One region of the Herbaspirillum sp. Her4 genome, then DNA from elsewhere that is predicted to be linked to it. Evidence: riboswitches for the same ligand, from Rfam matches in the RefSeq annotation. Region 1 holds a riboswitch; the other holds the start of a gene.
The links. A riboswitch is a leader RNA that binds a small molecule or an ion and turns the genes downstream of it on or off. The one in region 1 is predicted to bind cobalamin.

Region 1 (3,274 bases):
ATGGCGGCGGCATCCTCGCAGCGATACCACACGCCCTCGGGATAGACCACCACCACCGGGGCCTGCGCCTTGCAGGCCACCATGCAGTGGGTACGGGTACGCTTGACACGCAGCTCGGGGCGGGCGTCGATCTGATCGCCCAGTACGCCGAACATGGCTTCGGCCAGCACGCCGTTGTCGGTACAACGCGGACCCACGCACATGAGCACGTGACGATGATGAGTTCTCATGGCTTTGATGCTTTACTTTCCCCGGCGCAGCAACGCCGGACAGGGGCCCGTCAGGGCCGGCCCATCAGCCGAAGCGGCGATAGAAGAAACCGGTCAACCCGCCCAGCGCCAGCCAGAACACCGCATTGGCTGCCGCCGTGGCGCGGATGAAGGCCTGTGCCAGTTCTTCCGGGGCCACGCTGCCATGCACTTCCGGCTGAGGAGCGCCGATGAAATGCGGCACCACCAGCAGCATGACGCCAGCCAGCTTCCACAGCCAGCCACGGGTGAAGACGAACAAGCCCAGGCTGGCCGCCGTCATGGCGGCGGTCATCACCCACCAGAGCTGGCGCGCCTGCAGCGGTGCGGCCAGGGTACCGGGGACTTCCGGCGGCAAGCCCAGCGAGGGCGCGACGAAAAACACGCCATAACCGGCCAGGCCCCACAGCAGACCGCTGCGCCAGCTGATCTGGCGTCCGCTCAGGGCAAAGGCCGCCACCAGCATCAGGGCGAAACCGACCGCCATGCTGACATTGGCCAGCACGGTGTAGCCGGTGCGCTCGGCGCCGTCAGCCGGCTCCCAGGCATTGGCGTCATGCGCGTGTTCGTGCTCATGTGCGTTCGCATGCGAGTGCTCGTGCGCAGCCGCCTGGCCGGCGGGTTCGTGGGCGTGGTCATCGGCCGCGGGGGCCGCCGATTCGCCGGCCTTTTCATATTCCTCTGCCTTGAGGATGATCTTTTCGACCTGGAATTGCTGCACGCCCGACAGCAGCACGCCCGATAAAGCGCCTGCCACCACCACAGCCGATGCCATGCGCCGGAACACGGTCCAGTTCATCGTCCGCTCCTCAGTGGCAGGGGAAACCGGCCGAGTGGCGGCCATCGTGGGCGGCATTGTGCAGCTCGACCTTGGAGGCGAAGCCGGCGCCGTAGATCAGCGCCACGCCCAGCGCGAAGGCCAGCAGCGAGGGCGCGATGCGGTCGCGCCAGACCTGGCTGCCGGAGCGGCTGGAAGAGGAAGAATCAGCGGTGTGACGAGCGTCGAGACCGGAGGGAGTGGACATGCGCTTTCCTTGACAGGTGGATGAAACGAAGGAAGCCACACGGCGAGCGCCCAAGCACAATCCCGCCGTCGGCTGACGGCACCGGTTCACACCAGCGGGAAATGATGGAAGCTTTCCGCATGATCGCCCTCCGCGATGCATTCAAGAACTTGCCTCGGGCCGGTCTCCGGGCTGGCGAGGGGAAGCCTGGGGCTTCGGGACAGGCGCCTTCCCATGCGCGGGGCACAGTGGCGTAGTGCGTGTCCTTCCTCGCTTACCGTTGCGGGGGCAGCGCCGGCTTTGGCCCGGTGCTGTGGCACCGGCCGCACCGGCTTCCCGTTTCAATTCCAGGCGCGGCTGCGCACAGGAATACCAGAAGCAATGCTAAGGGGCGAAGTATAAAGGCGGGGGCGGGCTTGGGCAACCTGCATTGTCAGCCTGTACGGGGCTGGCGGCAACGTCAGCGGGGCAAGGCGGGCTGGAGCGGTGAGGAGGATGAGGGGGAAGCACTGGAGGAAGCAGCCGGCAGTTGCGGCAAGGCAGGCGAAGCCGCCAGCTTGTAATACAGGCTCATTTCCGCCCCCATGCGGGTGGGAATGCGCGCCACGTACACCGAGCGCTGGCCGGACCGGGGACCGTGCCCGTGCACTTCCATCAGGCACAGGTAGCGATCCCCCAGGAAGCCCAGCACGGCAAACGAGGCCTTTTGCGGGCGGGACAGCCGGGGGGCGCGCTCCGGTGACAGGCCGATGGCCCGGTCAAGGTAGCCGCGATGGGAATTGACGAACAGATAGTCACGTCCGGGGGGCTTGCCGCTGGCATAACCGATGCGCCACTGGCGATTGTCGCCATCGGGCAGATACAGGCTGTAGGGGGATGCCGGGCCGCTTTCCATCACCTCGACCCGCCCTGCGACCGGATCGATGCTGACCCGGCTGAGGGGAAAATGGTCTACGGCCAGGCAACTGGCCAGCACTTCTTCGGGCGGCGAAGGCGGACCGGGCAGCGCCGCCAGACAGACGAACAGCAGGACCAAGGGCAGGCAGCGCAGCGCGCACTTCTTCCAGGGAGAGGCATGGGCAAGGAAGCAAATCATTGACAGCTCCTTCAACAGACGGCGGATCAGATCGGCTGCAGCAGAAACACAACCGGCCACCATGGTTGCAGAAGGGCAATGCCATGGATATCAGAAAACTCTCAATGAGCAGGAACAAGTCACTTGCCATGGACGGCGTGCGCCCTGTTGTGCGCCCGGTGCCAATGCCGGAAGGCCGATGTCGCCTCGCGACGGCCTCAGCGCGGCCCGGCGACCATCTCGGCAAGAAAATCGAGGGCGACGAAGTGCCATTGCGCCGATTCGGCGTCATACAGCGCGATCTGGTTGATTTCCCGGCCCGGTTCAGTACGGCCCGGGATGCGCTCCATGGCCCGCTCGGCATGCCGGTGGCGCTGCTGCGGGTTCAGTTGTTCCAGCCGGGCCGCTGTCTCCGCATGGGCGTAGAGACCGGCGCACTCCCATAGCCGGGCGTGGCATTCGAGATCGGCCAGTCCAATGTCCAGCGGGATGCTGTCGATGCTCGCCGACACCTGGGCCACGCGCGCCGACGACAGCCGCACCGGGTCGCCCTGCGCGCGCACGGCGATGCGGCCATCGTGCGCGCCCCATGCCAGATGCAGGCAGTACGGCAAGTGGCCCTGATGACGCGCCACCAGTTCATCGGGGGAAAAGGACGCCACCGGCAGTACCTGGTAATCCTCCACGGCCAGACCCAGCCAGAGCGCATCGAGATGCGCATCAAAGGCAGACAGGTAGAGCACCATGGCCTGCGCACCGGCAGCCGGCCCGGCCTTGACCGGCTCGCACAGCACCCGGGCGGTGCTGCTGCCGCTTGGCTGCAGGCGTACCAGCACATGCAGAGGAAGCGCCGCCAGCACGGTGTGGCGGCGGCCAGCGGGAAAACCCATGGACTGCGGAGGATAGGGATACAAGGTGCCACTCCTGACAAGGACGGCGGAGGTGGC
Region 2 (3,274 bases), 470 kb from region 1:
ATAGGCGCCGGAATCGCTCTGCTGGGTGAACTGCTCGCGGCGCACGCCGGCAGCGAGGCGGGCGTTGCGGTCGAACTCGATTTCATCGCGCAGGTACAGCGCCTTCGAATGCTGGGAGGCATCGCTGTTGCCATAGCTGGCATTGGTGGCCGAACTCCATTCGGCCAGGTCCACACCGGCAATGGCTTCGTTCTTCCACAGGCCGCTGTCGAGCACGTGACGCAGGCGCGGCGAGAACTGGGTGGTCCGGATGTTGGCTTGCGCGGTGGAGCCGCTGCTGACATAGGTGGAGCGCGAAATCTTCTCCCGATGCGACAGCTCGGCCGCCACGTCGAAGGCACCGAAGCGGCGCTCCAGAAAGGCGGTGATGCTGTCATTGTCATAGGAGCCGTGATCCAGCGGCTTGCTGGTCTGGCGCGCATTGGCGTCATATTGCGCCTGGCTCAGGCTGCCCGGCAGGCCGAAATCGGCGCGCGACAAGTTGGCGCGCAGGCCGAAGCGCCAGTCGCTGGCGAACCACTGCACCGTGGTACTGAAATTTTCCTGATCGGACTTGCTGTTGTCGCGCCAGTTGTCGGCATGCGACTTGGCATAGCTGGCGTCGATGGACATGTTGTCCCAGCCGCGCGAAACCGCTGCCCGGCCGGCGCGCTGACCGTTGCTGCCGACTTCGCCGATCACGGTTCCGCGCACGGTATTGGCCTGCGGGCGGCGCGTGATGATCTGGATGGTGCCGCCGGTAGCGCCGCTGCCATACAGCACGCTGCTGCCGCCGCGCACGATCTCGATGCGCTCGATGGTCTCGATGGGGATCGCCGACAGCAGCGGCGTGGCCAGTTCATTCTCGGAAATACGCACGCCATCGACCAGCACCACCATGTTCTGGTCGCCATTGGTGCCGAAGCCGCGCAGGTCCAGCGGGAAGTCGCGCGGGCCGGACAGGCTCTGGCGCCCGTAGACGCCGCCCAGCTTGCGGATGGCTTCGTTGGCGTTGTCGATGCCGGCTTCGCGGATCTGCTCGGCGGTGATGACGGTGGCAGCGACCGGCGGGAATGCCGGATCATTGGGGAAGCGCGAGGCCGAGACCACTACCGCCGACAGCGGCTGGCTGGTATCGGCGGCGTGGGTCGAGGCAGCGAAAGCCGAAAGAATCAGCGCACTGGCAGTGCGCAGGGCAATACGGGGGCGAGGACCGCCACAGCGGGCCTGGAAATAAGCGATATGCATGAAAAATCAGGTCAAGAATCTGTGCAGCCAGCCTCCCCGCGGGCCGCAATCAACGGAAAACCGCACCAGTATTGGTTGTGCGGGCTCCTCCTGTTCTGGCCGGTCTCCGGACTGCAGGCATGACCATCGGCCTTCCCATGTGGCGAAGTGAACGTTCGCGCAAAAACACAGTGGCGTGGAAGAGGTCTCGCCGGCGAGACGTGACGCATCGTCACATCGTCGCCGGCACCTGGTTACCGTTGCGGGGGCAGTACACCTTGGCTGACCGCCCTGCTGGCTGCAGGCGGCCTGGCGCGTGTTTCCCGTTTAACTGCCGGCGAGGACACGCCGGCGGGCACCAAAACCGCGCCATTGTAGGCGTGCGGCGTACACGCCACAAGCCGCAGCACCCAGATGATGTAAATCAGCACAAGCGGGACAGCCGCAATTGCTTTCAGGAAAAAGCCGGATAAAATCCATCCTCAGCAGTGATATATAGAAAAAATTCGATTTTTCTATCAAAAAACATTTGAATCGCGGTTCTTGCCAATTTTTTGTGGTGGGGCCGAAAAATTGAAACAAATGGGGGATTTCACTCGCTGTTTGGCCGATGAGATCACGCCAAGCGGTCCTATACTCGGCGCCATGGCATCGTCGACCGGCGGACCCTTGCGTGGTCGGCCGGCCTCACTGTCATCCTGAACGTTGTCGTGGTCTGCGGGCCTTCAGAGACTGCCTCTGGCTGCCGATATCTGTCTGATATCGGGGCGGTGGTAGTGGCTGTGCCTCCCGGAACGACGCATTAGATCCGCCTACGGGCAACTTTGCACAGCAGTGCGCCGACGAGCGCACACCTTTGTTGGGAGAATCAGTAATCATGAGCGACGACGTTGATCTGGAAGCATTGTTTGACGAAATTTCCTCGCAGACGCTACCGGGCATGACTGCCGAACCGGCTGCCGCTGCCGCCGCCCCCGCCGCCGCCGGCACCGAAGAAGCGGCTGCAGGCGAACAGGAGGACCAGAGCGACAAGCCCATGTACGAACGCCTGGGCGGTATCGTGCGCCTGCTGCACGACTCCATGCGCGAACTCGGCTACGACCGCTCGCTGACCGACGTGGCCGAGCAGATCGGCGACGCCCAGAGCCGTCTGGAACACATCGCCACCCTCACCGAGCAGGCCGCCAACAAGGTGCTCAATGCATTGGACTCCGGCATGCCGGCCCAAGACCGCCTGCAGGAGCAAGCCAAGGACATCAACGCGCGCTGGACCAAGCTGTATGCCGGCCAGATGAACATCGAGGAATTCAAGGCACTGGCGGGCGACTCGCAGAAGTTCTCCAATTCGGTGATGGAATCGACCGAGGCGGAAAAGGCGCGCATGCTGGAAATCATGATGGCCCAGGACTTCCAGGACATCACCGGCCAGTTGATCAAGAAGATCGTGGCCATCACCGCTTCCGCCGAGCGCGAGCTGGCGCAACTGCTGCGCGACAATGCACCGCCGGAAGTCAAGGCGCAGATCGATGCGGAAAAACCGGTAACCCTGATGAATGGCCCCTCCGTGGGCGGCACCGCCATGGGTCAGGACGATGTGGACGACTTACTCGATAGCCTGGGGTTCTAATGGATGACGAAATGCTCAAGGATTTTGTCGTTGAAGCGTTGGATCTCGCCACCAACGTGGAAGAGCACCTGCTGACGCTGGAACGACATCCTGATGACCTTGAAATCCTCAACGCGGTCTTCCGCGCATTCCACACCATCAAGGGTGGCGCCGGGTTCGTGAACCTGCCGGCCATGGTGTCGGCCTGCCACCTGACCGAAAACCTGTTCGATGCGCTGCGCACCGGCAAGGCCCCGGTCACGCCGCTGGCCATCGAAGCAGCGCTGCAGGCCAGCGGCTTCGTGGCCGACCAGTTGACCGAATTGTCCAACGGTGCCGCACCCGACAGCCTGGCCTCGATGCCGGCCGAACTGAAGGACATCCTGACCCAGGCCATCGAAGGCAAGAGCGAATCCACGCCGGCCCCTGCCCCAGCGGCAGCAGCGCCTGCCCCGGCAGCCG

Region 2: linked by a shared signal. The riboswitch ahead of ACWFUC_RS21510 (TonB-dependent receptor family protein) and the one ahead of ACWFUC_RS19390 (CbtB domain-containing protein) in region 1 are both predicted to bind cobalamin.

The regions. Positions count from the first base shown of each region.
Region 1 is NZ_CM176330.1:4,285,781-4,289,054, forward strand. Features, by position in the region: gene ACWFUC_RS19380 ((2Fe-2S) ferredoxin domain-containing protein) at 1-230, opposite strand, end outside; gene ACWFUC_RS19385 (CbtA family protein) at 295-1,047, opposite strand; gene ACWFUC_RS19390 (CbtB domain-containing protein) at 1,058-1,273, opposite strand; cobalamin riboswitch at 1,414-1,644, opposite strand; gene ACWFUC_RS19395 (hypothetical protein) at 1,713-2,348, opposite strand; gene ACWFUC_RS19400 (hypothetical protein) at 2,546-3,241, opposite strand.
Region 2 is NZ_CM176330.1:4,760,240-4,763,513, forward strand. Features, by position in the region: gene ACWFUC_RS21510 (TonB-dependent receptor family protein) at 1-1,227, opposite strand, end outside; cobalamin riboswitch at 1,308-1,584, opposite strand; gene ACWFUC_RS21515 (protein phosphatase CheZ) at 2,084-2,833, shown strand; gene ACWFUC_RS21520 (chemotaxis protein CheA) at 2,833-3,274, shown strand, end outside.